4 regions of the Streptomyces sp. NPDC005263 genome follow, and region 4 is predicted to be linked to each of the others. Evidence: riboswitches for the same ligand, from Rfam matches in the RefSeq annotation. Region 4 holds a riboswitch; each other region holds the start of a gene.
The links. A riboswitch is a leader RNA that binds a small molecule or an ion and turns the genes downstream of it on or off. The one in region 4 is predicted to bind cyclic di-AMP.

Region 1 (3,433 bases), on a different contig from region 4:
GCTCCGGAGTCGACGACGGTACGGAGGTCCTCCATCAGCGTGTTGAACCGCTTCACGGCGTTGGTGGAGCGCGCCGCCATGCCGTAGGCCTCGTCGACCCGCTTCAGCGCCTGCGGGAAGCTGATCTTCTCCCGCTGGGACAGGGCGTCGATCATCGCCTCGGCACGCTCGCCGATGCCGCGCTTGGGCACGTTCAGGACCCGGCGCAGCGGCACCGAGTCCTCCGGGTTGGCGAGGACCCGCAGGTAGGCCAGGACGTCCCGGACCTCCTTGCGCTCGTAGAAGCGGACACCGCCGACGACCTTGTAGGGCAGGCCGACCCGGATGAAGATCTCCTCGAAGACACGGGACTGGGCGTTGGTCCGGTAGAAGACGGCGACGTCGCCGGCCTTCGCGTCGCCCGCGTCCGTGAGGCGGTCTATCTCGTCGGCGACGAACTGGGCCTCGTCGTGCTCGGTGTCGGCGACATAGCCGGTGATGCGGGCGCCGGCGCCGGCGTTGGTCCAGAGGTTCTTGGGACGGCGGGACTCGTTGCGCTCGATGACCGCGTTGGCGGCGGTGAGGATCGTCTGCGTCGAGCGGTAGTTCTGCTCCAGCAGGATCGTCGTCGCGTCCGGGTAGTCCTCCTCGAACTGGAGGATGTTGCGGATGGTCGCGCCGCGGAACGCGTAGATCGACTGGTCGGCGTCACCCACCACGCACAGTTCGGCGGGCTGGAGGTCGTACTCGCTGGGCGGTACGTCCACCGGGTGCTCAAAGGTGCCGACGAGCTCCCGGACCAGGGAGTACTGGGCGTGGTTGGTGTCCTGGTACTCGTCGACGAGGACGTGCCGGAAGCGGCGGCGGTAGTGCTCGGCGACGTCCGGGAAGGCGCGCAGCAGGTTGACCGTCGTCATGATCAGGTCGTCGAAGTCGAGGGCGTTCGCCTCACGCAGCCGCGACTGGTACATGGCGTAGGCCTGGGCGAGGGTCTTCTCGAAGCCGTCGGCGGCCTGGGCGGCGAAGTCCTCCTCGTCGATCAGCTCGTTCTTCAGGTTCGAGATCTTGGCGCTGAAGGACTTCGGCGGGTAGCGCTTGGGGTCGAGGTCCAGGTCGCGGCAGACCAGGGCCATCAGACGCTTGGAGTCGGCGGCGTCGTAGATCGAGAACGAGGACGTGAAGCCCAGCTTCTTCGACTCCCGGCGCAGGATGCGGACGCACGCGCTGTGGAAGGTCATCACCCACATCGCGTTCGCGCGCGGGCCGACGAGCTGCTCGACGCGCTCCTTCATCTCGCCGGCGGCCTTGTTGGTGAAGGTGATCGCGAGGATCTGGCCCGGGTGCACGTTCCGCTGGCCGAGCAGGTAGGCGATGCGGTGCGTGAGCACACGGGTCTTGCCCGAGCCGGCGCCGGCCACGATGAGCAGCGGGGCGCCCGCGTGCACGACGGCCTCGCGCTGGTTCTCGTTCAGCCCCTCCAGGAGCGCGGCCGGGTCCACCGCCGGACGCGGGGCGCCGTCGCGGTAGTGGGTGTCCCGGTCCGGCGGCACGTCGAACTTCCCGCCGAACAGATCGTCCGGAACGGACTCCGCTACGTGGTCGTCCTCGGGCGGCGGCGGGGGGCCCTCCTCGTGCCCGCGAGGGGCCTGGAGGTGCGCCAGGAAGCTGTCATCAAAGAGGCTGCTCATCGCACTCCGAGTCTAGGACCCCCCACTGACAGCCCGCCGCCACCCCGAGAACATCGCGGGAATCCGGCGGCGGGCGCGGACGCCGAGGATCGTCCCGGGTCGGCCGCCCGGCGCCCTCCACCTGCGGGACCGTCCCGGCCACCCCGGGGGACCGCCCCGCCCCACCCTGTGGGACCGCGCCGTCACGGTCCGCGATCAATCAGGGAGAGAGGCGGGAAATACGCATAAGTCATCACACATCATTCAGATCATTCAGATCGCGCAGATCACTGCAGATCGATGCAGATCTCTCCGAATCCATCACAAACGGCGACGTCCTGACTGAAGGTCACGAAAATGTATCGGGCATATCGAACATCAACCTTCACAGCGGCCACACCAGTTGGCTACCGTGCCGGACAGGCCGTACGACCCCCACCGGCGAACCCCGCCGGGCCGCGCGGCCTCCGCCGAATCCGCAGCGCCGCCGCGCGACCGGAACCGGGGACCCACCGAACTTGGGGTGAATCGGCCCGACTCCCTCTGGGACAAGGCCGTAGGGCAACCCTTCCGCATCTCCCGCCCGAACCCGACAGCTAACTCGGTAGGCGGAACGTGGAAGGAGTCGCCTCCCTTGGCGTCGCACCGCAAGTCGCGTCCCCCGGGTACGCGCGTAGCAGGCATACGGACCCCCGCCCTCGCCACGGCGGCCCTCACCTCCGTCGCCCTGCTGTCCCAGTCGGCGCAGGCCGCGCCCGTCGACGACAAACCCAGCCTCGAAGAGGTCGAACAGAAGGTCGACGACCTGTACCGCCAGGCGGAGTCGGCGACCGACACCTACAACGCGGCCAAGGAGAAGACCGGCAAGCAGCGCAAACGCGTCGACACCCTCCTCGAAGACGTCGCCCAGCGCACGCAGAAGCTCAACGAGGCACGGGAGGAGCTGGGTTCCTTCGCCTCCGCCCAGTACCGCACCGGCGCCTCCGCACCCGACACCGCGACCTTCCTGCTCGCGGACTCCCCGCAGGACTACTTCGACCAGACCCAGCTGATGAGCCGGCTGACCACGCGCGAGAAGGGCGCGGTCGACGACTACGTCACCGAGCAGTCCGCGACGATGAAGAAGCGCCGGGAGGCCACGGAGAGCCTCCAGGAGCTCACCCAGTCGCAGGGCGACCTGAAGACGGCCAAGTCGACCGTCCAGAAGAAGCTCGCCGACGCGCGCACCCTGCTGTCGCGGCTGACCGCCGAGGAGAAGGCGCGGCTCGCCGCGATCGAGGAGAAGAAACAGCAGGAGGCGGAGCGCAAGGCCGCCGAGCTGGCGCAGCAGCAGGCCGCCGCGGAGCAGAAGGCCCGGGAGGCGGCGGCCCAGCAGCAGGACAGTGGCTCCTCGACGGGCTCCACGTCGTCGGGGTCCACCTCGACGGGCTCCACGTCCCTGTCCGACGCCACGTACGCCACCAAGGCCGAGAAGGCGCTCGCCTTCGCCCGCGCCCAGATCGGCAAGCCGTACGTCTGGGGCGCCACCGGCCCCGGCTCCTACGACTGCTCCGGCCTCACCCAGGCCGCCTGGAAGGCCGCCGGGGTCAGCCTCCCGCGCACCACCTACGACCAGGTCAACGCGGGCACCACAGTCTCCCTCTCCGCCGCCCAACCCGGTGACCTGGTGTTCTTCTACGACGACATCAGCCACGTCGGCATGTACATCGGCAACGGCATGATGATCCACGCCCCGAAGCCGGGCGCGTACGTCCGCGAGGAGTCGATCTACTACGACGGCGAGTCGG
Region 2 (3,433 bases), on a different contig from region 4:
TTCGAGCGACAGATATATGCATTACTTGGCCGATCGCCTCCCGTGACCGCCGCGGTAATGGCAGTCTGGCGACGAAGCACCAGTCCGGGACCGTACTCGAACCATCCGCTCCGTGTCGGACTGCGGGCCCCTGGGAAAGGGACGACGTCGCCATGGCAGACCATCTGGAAGCATCCATCACTCTGCCGAGCGTTCCCGCCTCGGTCTCCGCGGCCCGCACCTATGTGCTCAGCACCCTGGCGGAGTGGGGACTCGCGGCGGACACCGACATCGCCGACAGCATCCGGCTGATCGTCTCCGAACTCACCACCAACGCCGTACAGCACACCTTCGGACAGTCACCCACCTTCACGGTGGACCTCGAGCTCGACCGAGACGAACACCTGCGCATCGGTGTCACCGACAGCCACCCGCGATTCCCCAAACGACTGCCGGCCGCCGTCCAGCAGGACAACGGCCGGGGCATGGTGATCATCCGTTGGCTGGCCGCCGAGTGCGGCGGCAAACTGAGAGTCAGACCCACCCGAGAGGGCGGCAAGACGGTCTCCATCGAACTGCCGTGGTCCGTTCCGGCCGCGCCGGTATCGGCGGCGGGACAACAGGAGCCGTAGCGGACCCCTGTCGCGGGACGGACGCGCGGGGCGACGGCGGGTCAGCTCGCCGTCGCCCCGCGCGGAAGGTCACTTGACCCGGCCGTACCAGACGCTCTTCGTCCAGATCTTCTGCAGCTTGACGACGTCCCCGGTCTTCGGGGAGTGCCAGAGCTTGCCCTTCCCGGCGTAGATGCCGACGTGGTACACGTTCGAGCCCGAGTGGAAGAAGACCAGGTCTCCCGCCTTGCGGCTCTTGGAGGAGATGTGGCGCGTCTTGTTGTACTGCTGGGCGGCCGTGCGGGGCAGTTTCTTGCCGGCCTTCTTGAACGAGTACATCGTCAGCCCGGAGCAGTCGAACCTCTTCGGCCCGGTCGCCCCGTACTTGTACGGGGAGCCCTTCTTGGAGGCCGCGACCTGAAGTGCCTTCGTCGCCGGTGTGGCGGCCGCGGCGTCGGAGGCGACCCCCGGGACCACGATCGAACCGCCGACGGCGGCGATGGCGAAGGCCGAGGCCGTACCGGCCCGGACCATGAGCGACGGGACACGATTGAGCGCAGTCATGCGCAACCCTTCGTCAGCCGCCTGTGAAGGATGACCTGTCGGATTCGGGCTGACAAAGTTGCCCGGCCGCTGACGCGGCTTCACCCCAAGGGCTGCTCGACCCGGCGCCTCCTGTACGGAGACGGCCGTTCCGGCGACCCGTCGTGCTTGGGTCCTCCACTCCTGCCGATCCACTCCTGTCGACCGGTCATCCGAGCGGCGGCAGGACTCGGCGCCCGCCCGGATCGCCCCGCCGCTGTGGCGGGGTCTTGTCGTCAGTCAGGGATCTTGGCTCACGGATGTCCGAAAAACCCAATGGAACCGGGGGTTTGTGTTGTTACTCACCACTCACCCGTTCGGGTGGACACCCTCCTGTTCGATGAACTGTCGAGGGGCCCAAGGGGGCCCGGACCAGCATCGGAACGTCCTATTTCGTTCCCCGGCTACGCGCGTTGCGCAACCGGAACGGGACGATAAAAGCAGCTGTGTCTAGTCCGAACAGCGGTACCCCGTTTGGTCCGTTTCGGCTCCGGCCCGGACGCTCGGCGGTTCGCGCCGCGTCCGGACCGGCTGGGAGAGCGTCAACTGTCGGAGCGCGGCGGCACGGTGACGCGGGCCGTGCGACGCTCCCCGTCCAGCACGCGCAACGCACGCGCCAGCGTGTCGGCGTGCAGTTCGGTCTCGCCCCGACGGTGCATCAGCTCCAGCGCGTCCCGCAGGGCGGCCGCCTTGCCGACCAGTGCCTGCGCGGCACGCAGTCCTTGGTACGTGTCCCCGTGCTGTGCCGGATTGATCCGGCCGAGCAGGTCGACCACGTCGAGGTAACGGTCGATCACCTCACCCTCGGCGCGGGTGAGGGCGGGCAGCGGAGGCAGATCGGGCAGCATCGCGGCTCACCTCGCGCCGGGTGCCGGACGCGAGGCCTTGCGGCTCGGGACGAGCCGGTCCACCAGCCCGTACTCCACGGCTTCCTGGGCGGTGAGGATCTTGTCCCGCTCGATGTCCGCGTGCACCTGCTCCGCGGTCCGCCCGGTGTGCCGGACGAGCAGCTCCTCCATGCGGCTGCGTACCCGCGTCAACTCGTCCGCCTGGATGGCCAGATCGCTGGCCTGCCCCTGGACCGGCTCGATGATCGCGGGCTGGTGGATCACCATCCGCGCGCCCGGCAGCGCGGAGCGCTTGCCCGGCGTGCCCGCGGCGAGCAGCACCGCGGCCGACGAGCCGGCCTGGCCCAGGCAGAACGTCTCCACGTCGCACGTGACGTACTGCAACGTGTCGTAGATCGCCGACATCGCGGTGAACGAGCCGCCGGGGGAGTTGATGTACAGCGAGATGTCCCGGTCCGGGTCCTGGTGTTCGAGGTACATCAACTGGGCCATCACGTCGTTCGCCGAGATGTCGTCGATCGGCGTCCCCAGGAAGACGATCCGCCCCTCCAGGAGCTTCGAGTACGGGTCCATCGTCCGGTACCCGGAGCTGGTGCGTTCGGTGAACTCGGGCAGGACGTGGCGGGCGGACGGTCGGGTCATCGGTACCCCTCCTTCGGCGTCTGTAAAGAATGTACAGGACGTACGTGACGTTATGATGGGGACGGATTCTAGTGATCAAGGTAAATGCCCAGCTCAGAGGCGCTTTTTTGCTCCTTGTGGGGATCGTGTCTCACATTCCTGTCACTGATTGCCGGGGGGCGTCGTCGCCCTCACCTCCGGGACCTCCCCGGTTGTCCCCCCCCGATGTCGCTGGCCACCCTGATCTGCGAGCTTGTCGCGACTCGCCGCGGTAGGAGTGTCCGTCAATGAATGTGGGCGGCCCGGCTCTTCACCGTCGTGCGTCAGTCGACCAACTGGATCCGCAAGGAAGGCCTCCAGAGGGCCGATTGGAATGCCTGAGCCTTAACGGGCCCGTTGCTGCATGGTGGTCGTCGGAGATCGGGTGGGTACCCCCGATCCTGAGAGCCCTACCGTGCCCCCGGTGGCAGCACGACGAGCGTCGGCACACGACGCTGCAGCCACGGTGTTCTCCGATCGTTTCCCCGCCGCAGAGGCCTCCGCTCCGGCCGCCGAGCCGACTGTGGTGCTTCGGGCTCGCGCCGTCTCTCCTGGCGCGGCGCCCCCCAGGGACCAGGCAAGGGGGAAAGATCGCGCAGCGGATCGTCCCCCACACCCTGCGGCCTGATGCGCTGCGCGGAGATCTCGTCGAGCTCGGGGATGCGTTTCGTGCTTATCAGCAGCGCACGGAACCTGACCTCTTGCTTCTCGCCACACTGCACGAGCGCAAGGCCCGCGCTTTCGCCCAGTGGG
Region 3 (3,433 bases), on a different contig from region 4:
CTCGGCGCGACCGGCGCCAGTGCGGCCACCGGGACCACGTGGGACCAGGTCGCCAACTGCGAGACCGAGGGCTCCTGGAGCGCGAACGAAGGCGACGGACACTACGGCGGCCTCAACATCGCGCAGAAGGACTGGGAGCAGTACGGCGGACTCGACTACGCCACGCGCGCCGACCAGGCCAGCCGCAACCAGCAGATCGCCGTCGCCGAGAAGATCCTGGCCGACCAGGGTGTCGGCTACTGGTCCACCTGCGGGCTGCTCAACGGGCTCACCAAGAGCTCCGAGGCGGCCGACGTGGACACGGGTGTGGGGGTCGACACGGGCTCGGGCACGTCGAACGACTCGGGTTCGTCCGGCTTGTCCGACTCTGAAGGTTCATCGGCTGATTCGTCCGGGAGTGGATCCTCGGACGGCGCGTCGGGCACGCCTTCGGCGTCCGCGTCGGACACTCCCTCCAGCTCGTCGTCCGACTCCTCCTCCGGCTCGTCGGACGGTGCGAGCCGTGCGGGCAATTCGGCTAAGTCCGGCACATCCGCTGATTCCGGATCCGGGTCCAGTGGCTCGCAGGACTCCGGGGACACCTCCGCCGGTACGGCGAAACAGGACGACTCGGGCGACTCGGACAACTCCTGGCGGGTGGGCGGCTCTTCGAGTCTGGTCGACACCGGGGCTCTCGGTGGTGGCAAGCACCGCGGCGGCAGCGCGGACGAGGACGCGGCCGTCGACACCGCCGACGCCGGCACCTCCAGTGGCCGTCACGCCGCCGGCGGTGAGACGTACACCGTCCGCGTCGGGGACACCCTCGAGTCCATCGCCGACTCCCTCGACCTCCAGGGAGGGTGGCGCGCCCTCTACGAGGAGAACAAGCAGGCGATCGGCTCCGACCCAAGTCATATCTCCCCCGGTCAGACCCTTGGACTTGGTGCCGAATAGGGCTAAAGCGGCGGGAGTTCACGTTACGCTTCGCGCCGAATGTCCCGTTTGGTGAAAGTGTGGGATGAGTCTCAGAAGCCTTGATCGTCTTTGAAATTCCGCGGATCGCGTGTCTAACGTCGGACCGCTCGCCAACACGAGCCCCGGCTGCCGCAACGCCGAATCCTGCCAGCGGCCGTCCGGGAACAGTCGTCGCGTCAAGCGCCGTAGGCAGGAGCGGGGGACCCAAGGTAGGCGCCGGGCTCAGCAGTTGAGCCCGGCTTGGGGTGAAGCCGCGTCCCGAGAGGGATGCGGCCGGGCAACTCAACCGGCCCGAACCCGACAGCTCACCTCGCAGGCGTCGGTGAGGGGATCAACCATGCTGTTTTCCGGCAAGGGCAAGCACCGTCGTCCGTCCAAGACCACTCGCGCCGCCGCGATCGCCGGAGTCACCGGCGTCGCCATCGCCGCTCCGCTGATGGCGGCCGGCAACGCCTCCGCCGCCACCTCCTCCGAGTGGGACACCGTCGCCCAGTGCGAGTCCGGCGGCAACTGGTCCATCAACACCGGCAACGGCTACTACGGCGGCCTGCAGTTCTCCGCCTCGACCTGGGCCGCGTACGGCGGCACGCAGTACGCCTCGCAGGCCAACCAGGCCTCCAAGGCGCAGCAGATCGCCGTCGCCGAGAAGGTCCTCGCCTCCCAGGGCAAGGGCGCCTGGCCGGTCTGCGGCAAGGGCCTGTCGAGCGGTGGCTACGACGGCGGCTCCGACACCTCGTCGAACAGCTCCAGCGGCTCGAACGCCTCCAGCGGCTCGAGCAGCTCCAGCGGCTCCTCGGAGACCAGCACCCGTACCGACGAGCAGCCCGCCTCGCGTTCCCAGGAGCGCCCGGAGGCCAAGAAGACCGTCACCACCCCGACCGGCAAGAAGGTCAAGAAGGGCGACGGCGAGTACAAGGTCGTCAAGGGCGACACCCTCAGCTCGATCGCCGAGAAGCACAAGGTCAAGGGCGGCTGGGCGAAGCTGTTCGAGCTGAACAAGGACATCGTCCAGGACGCCAACCTGATCTACCCGGGTCAGCAGCTGCACCTGAAGTAGTACGCGGCGCTCGTCCGAACCACAGCGCCCTCACCTCCGTGGTCCTCGTGCCGAGGGCCTCGTGAGGGCCCCCGTCCCCACGGGCTCCCCGCTCCGGTGCGTGTTCCCCCGTACGCACCGGAGCGGGGTCTTTTTGTGTGGTCTTCCGCGCGACTGTGTGCGGTCTTCCGCGCGTGTCTTTGTTCCGTTCGGAAACAATTACCTCTCGGTTCTGCCCAAGGGGTGGGCGACAGGGGGGTCGATCGCCCCGAGGCGGTTAGGCTCATCTCGCGGAGCCGACCGCGACTCCGTGCACTACGGGGCCCCTCGGCCCCGCGTACCCCGCGTCACATCCCAGAAGGAGATGCTCGTGCCGTCCATCGACGTCGTCGTAGCCCGGGAAATCCTGGACTCCCGAGGCAACCCCACGGTCGAGGTCGAGGTCGGCCTCGACGACGGCAGCACGGGTCGTGCCGCCGTCCCCTCCGGAGCCTCCACGGGCGCCTTCGAGGCCATCGAGCTCCGCGACGGTGACCCGAACCGCTACCAGGGCAAGGGTGTCGAGAAGGCCGTCCTCGCCGTCATCGAGCAGATCGGCCCGGAGCTGGTCGGCTACGACGCCACCGAGCAGCGCCTGATCGACCAGGCCATGTTCGACCTGGACGCCACCGACAACAAGGGCTCGCTCGGCGCCAACGCCATCCTCGGCGTCTCCCTCGCCGTCGCCCACGCCGCCTCCGAGGCCAGCGACCTCCCGCTCTTCCGCTACCTGGGCGGCCCGAACGCGCACCTGCTGCCGGTGCCGATGATGAACATCCTGAACGGCGGCTCGCACGCCGACTCCAACGTGGACATCCAGGAGTTCATGATCGCCCCGATCGGCGCGGAGTCCTTCTCCGAGGCGCTGCGCTGGGGCACCGAGGTCTACCACACCCTGAAGAAGGTGCTGAAGGGCCGCGGCCTGTCCACCGGTCTCGGCGACGAGGGCGGTTTCGCCCCGAACCTCGGCTCCAACCGTGAGGCCCTCGACCTCATCCTCGAGGCGGTCAAGGAGGCCGGGTACACCCCCGGCGAGCAGATCGCCCTCGCGCTCGACGTCGCCGCGTCCGAGTTCTACAAGGACGGCGTCTACACCTTCGAGGGCAAGGAGCGCTCCGCCGCCGAGATGACGGACTACTACGCCGAGCTCGTCGAGGCGTACCCGCTCGTCTCCATCGAGGACCCGCTGTTCGAGGACGACTGGGCCGGCTGGAAGACCATCACCGACCGGCTCGGCGACAAGGTCCAGCTCGTCGGCGACGACCTGTTCGTCACCAACCCGGAGCGTCTGGCCCGCGGCATCGACGAGGGTGCCGCCAACGCGCTGCTCGTCAAGGTCAACCAGATCGGCTCGCTGACCGAGACCCTGGACGCCGTCGAGCTGGCCCAGCGCAGCGGCTTCAA
Region 4 (3,433 bases):
GGTTCGCCACCAGCAGGGGCTCCGTGTAGTCGTACACCAGCGGACGCACGCCCGCCTCGCCGACGTAGCGGCGCATCCTGGTCGTGGTGTTCGTGTTGGCGCCGTATCCGACGTAGTACGTCTTGAGGTGGTCGTACTCGGCGAGCGCACCGCTCCTCGTGGAGGCGAACAGGTCGTCCGGGGAGCGGACGTCGACGGCGTTCCAGAAGTTGTTGAGGTCCGACACCCGGTCGTTGACCCCGCCCTGCGACACCGGTGTGGCGGTGTACTCCAGGACGTACGGTCCTTCGAGCCGCTGCCTGAACCAGACGGTCGCGCCGGCGGGCACGTCGACCTCCAGGATCCCGTGGGAGGCGGTGACGGTGCCGCCCTTCTCGAGTTCCACGGCCCATCGGCCGAGGCCGTGACGGAAGTCGTCACGGGCGATGAGGTGGCGGTGGCGGGGCGAGGCGCTCGCGGTTGCCGCCGGGGCGAGGGCGGCCATTGCGGCGCCGGCGGCCAAGGTCGCGAAAGCTCTGCGCGTGGTCGTCACGGGAGACGACTCCTTCCGGGCGATCGACAGGTACGGCAGGGGGAAAGCGCTTACACAGAAGCGGAGTTCACTGTGCCCGTTCACCCCGCGCGCTGTCGACGGATCACGCTCTTCGGGCCTCAGGACCGCGATGCGATGGTCGGGAATTGGCCAGTGGAGGGACGGAACGTATCGCTGTGGACCCGGACATACGAAAGCGGGCCGGACGTACCGAACGCCGGCCCCGGACACACCGAAGGCCGGACCCGGGGATCAGGGGTCCGGCCTTCGGCAGCGTGTGAGGCAGGTGGTCGTGCGGGCGTCAGCCGACCGAGACCCCCTTGGAGCGGAGGTAGGCGATCGGGTCCACGTCCGAGCCGTAGTCCGGCGTGGTGCGGATCTCGAAGTGCAGGTGCGGGCCGGTCACGTTGCCGGTCGCGCCGGAGAGACCGATCTGCTGGCCCTCGGTCACCGTCTGACCGCTGGAGACGGAGATCGAGGACAGGTGCGCGTACTGCGCGTAGTAGCCGTCGGCCAGCCTGATGACGACCTGGTTGCCGTACGCGCCGCCCCAGCCCGCGGAGACGACCGTGCCCGCGCCGACGGCCTTGAGCGGGGTACCGGTGGGGACGATGAAGTCGACGCCGGTGTGGTAGCCGCTGGCCCACATGCTGCCCGGCACGTGGTAGCCCGTGCCGATGGTGGCGCCATCGACCGGCAGGGTGAAGCCGTTCGCGGTGCTGGTGGTGGCGGCGCTCTGCTCGACGACCGTCGACGTCTGCGACGCGGACGACGCGGACGACGAGGACGCCGACGATGACGACTTCGATTGCGGCTTCGGCTTCGGCTTCGGCTTCGACGAAGAGGCCGACGACTCGGCCTTCTTGCCGATCGTGAGCTTCAAACCGGGGTGAATCAGCGACGGATTGTCGCCGACGGCCTCACGATTGTCGGCGTAGAGCTTCTGCCAGCCCCCGCTGACGTGCTGCTCCTCGGCGATCTTCGCGAGACAGTCTCCGGCTCGCACGACATAGGTCTTCACACCGGAAGTCCGTGCGGCCACCGACTTCTTCGCGGCAGTCGGAACTGACGACTGAACGACATTCTCGGAAATGGACTGGGCACTCGCCGCATGGGCGCCGGTGGCCCCCAGAAACGGGAGGGCGAGTGCCGCGCCGCCGGCTCCGGCGACGGCGATGGAACGGGCGAAGCGCTGGGTCTTCGGTTGGCGATGCTTACCCCTCGCGGGCATGGCGAATTCCTCTCCGGCGCCTGCGAGGTGAGCTGTCGGGTGCGGACTGGAGATGTCCGGCCATACCGAGGTACGACTTGACCCCAAGCCTGTTCCGGAGACCGGAACAGGCGGTTCTACCTGTGGGTCCCCCGCTCCTGCCATGTACGGGTGAGTGTGTGCGGTCTCCGGGCGGCGGCAGGATTGGGCGTCCGTCCGGATCGGTGGCGAACGTAAGCGACTAAGACGCACAGGGACAAGCGGAAGGTTGCACCCAAATGCGCTTCCGTTGATCCGTAATGGGAATTCCTGGTCACCCTCGGTAAATCAAGGGTCATCCACTTCTCGAATTCCCTTGAAAGGCATAAGAATTACGTGAACATGACGCGCGACGGACGGTCACGAATATGACACTCCTCACGCCCCACTCCCCAGGTCGCCCCATTTCAGGCAGAGTTGGAATGAAGACGCCAATTCGGGCAGAACTCTCAGATGCGGCGCAGCCGGATAACCGTCGCATCGAGGTCACCCCGGAGGCCGGTCCGCAGTCCATGGTGCAGCAGTACGGCCCCTCGGTGAACTTCGCCCGTTTCACGGCATTCGTACGATGCCGCCGGGTCGAGTCCGCGCAGCCGCAGCGCCGGCACCGGCTCGCCGTGGTGCTGCGCCTGGAGCCAGGCCAGGACGACCGTCTCGTCACCGAGGACGTACTGCACCGCGCTCGATCCGCCCGTGGGCGGGCGCAGTCGATAGAGGTCGCCACGCTGGACGAGGGGACGGATCTCCTTGTAGAGAGTCACCCAGTCACGGGCCTCGGCGAGCTCTTCCTCGGTCCATTCGGCGAGGTCCCCGCCGACTCCGAGCACCCCGGCCATCGCGCTGACGAACCGGAACCGCAAGGTGCTGACCCGGCCGTTGAGCTGAGTGTTGGGGCTGTCCGTGACCCAGGCGGCCATCACCCGCGCGGGGTGGATCTGGCTGAAGCCGTGCTGGATCGCGAGCCGGTCGAGCGGGTCGGTGTTGTCGGAGGTCCACACCTGGTCGGTACGGCTCATGATGCCGAGGTCGATCCGGCCGCCACCGCCGGAGCAGGACTCGAAGGCGACGCCCGGGTGCGCCTCGCGCAGCCGGTCCAACAGGCGGTACAGCGCGTTCACGTGATCCACCCACAGGCGCTGCGGGTAGGGGTCCTCGGGCCAGCCCGCGTCGGTGAAGCAGCGGTTGAAGTCCCACTTCACATAGTCGATCGGGGCGCTGGAGAGCAGCCCGTGCAACTGCTGCCAGAGGTACTCCTGGACGTCCTCGCGCGCGAGGTTCAACACCAGCTGGTTGCGCTGTTCCGTCCGCTTTCGCCCTGGTTGGTACTGCACCCAGTCCGGGTGGGCGCGGTAGAGGTCGCTGTCCGGATTGACCATTTCCGGCTCGACCCAGATGCCGAACTGCATACCGAGGTCGTGCACGGAGTCTGCGAGGGGCCTCAGGCCGCCGGGGAAGCGGTCGGGGTTGGGCGTCCAGTCGCCGAGCCCGGCGCGGTCGCTCGTGCGCTTCCCGAACCAGCCGTCGTCGATGACGAACAGCTCGACGCCCATCGCCGCGGCCCGGCGGGCCAGCACCCCCTGCTGCTCCTCGGAGATGTCGAACTCGGTGGCCTCCCAGGAGTTGAACAGCACCGGCCGGTCCCGGTCCGCGTC

Region 1: linked by a shared signal. The riboswitch ahead of ACFYRY_RS15125 (NlpC/P60 family protein) and the one ahead of ACFYRY_RS05785 (peptidoglycan DD-metalloendopeptidase family protein) in region 4 are both predicted to bind cyclic di-AMP.
Region 2: linked by a shared signal. The riboswitch ahead of ACFYRY_RS34075 (C40 family peptidase) and the one ahead of ACFYRY_RS05785 (peptidoglycan DD-metalloendopeptidase family protein) in region 4 are both predicted to bind cyclic di-AMP.
Region 3: linked by a shared signal. The riboswitch ahead of ACFYRY_RS37900 (transglycosylase family protein) and the one ahead of ACFYRY_RS05785 (peptidoglycan DD-metalloendopeptidase family protein) in region 4 are both predicted to bind cyclic di-AMP.

Annotation. Positions count from the first base shown of each region.
Region 1 covers NZ_JBIAKJ010000003.1:325,324-328,756, reverse strand. The annotation lists gene pcrA (DNA helicase PcrA) at 1-1,667, opposite strand, end outside; cyclic di-AMP (ydaO/yuaA leader) riboswitch at 2,105-2,273, shown strand; gene ACFYRY_RS15125 (NlpC/P60 family protein) at 2,281-3,433, shown strand, end outside.
Region 2 covers NZ_JBIAKJ010000009.1:271,704-275,136, reverse strand. The annotation lists gene ACFYRY_RS34080 (ATP-binding protein) at 153-611, shown strand; gene ACFYRY_RS34075 (C40 family peptidase) at 681-1,154, opposite strand; cyclic di-AMP (ydaO/yuaA leader) riboswitch at 1,158-1,349, opposite strand; gene ACFYRY_RS34070 (hypothetical protein) at 1,715-2,020, opposite strand; gene ACFYRY_RS34065 (ATP-dependent Clp protease proteolytic subunit) at 2,027-2,662, opposite strand; gene ACFYRY_RS34060 (hypothetical protein) at 3,091-3,433, opposite strand, start outside.
Region 3 covers NZ_JBIAKJ010000012.1:76,849-80,281, forward strand. The annotation lists gene ACFYRY_RS37895 (transglycosylase family protein) at 1-933, shown strand, start outside; cyclic di-AMP (ydaO/yuaA leader) riboswitch at 1,126-1,288, shown strand; gene ACFYRY_RS37900 (transglycosylase family protein) at 1,292-2,011, shown strand; gene eno (phosphopyruvate hydratase) at 2,361-3,433, shown strand, end outside.
Region 4 covers NZ_JBIAKJ010000001.1:1,267,367-1,270,799, forward strand. The annotation lists gene ACFYRY_RS05780 (DUF6250 domain-containing protein) at 1-532, opposite strand, end outside; gene ACFYRY_RS05785 (peptidoglycan DD-metalloendopeptidase family protein) at 834-1,763, opposite strand; cyclic di-AMP (ydaO/yuaA leader) riboswitch at 1,768-1,930, opposite strand; gene ACFYRY_RS05790 (alpha-galactosidase) at 2,231-3,433, opposite strand, start outside.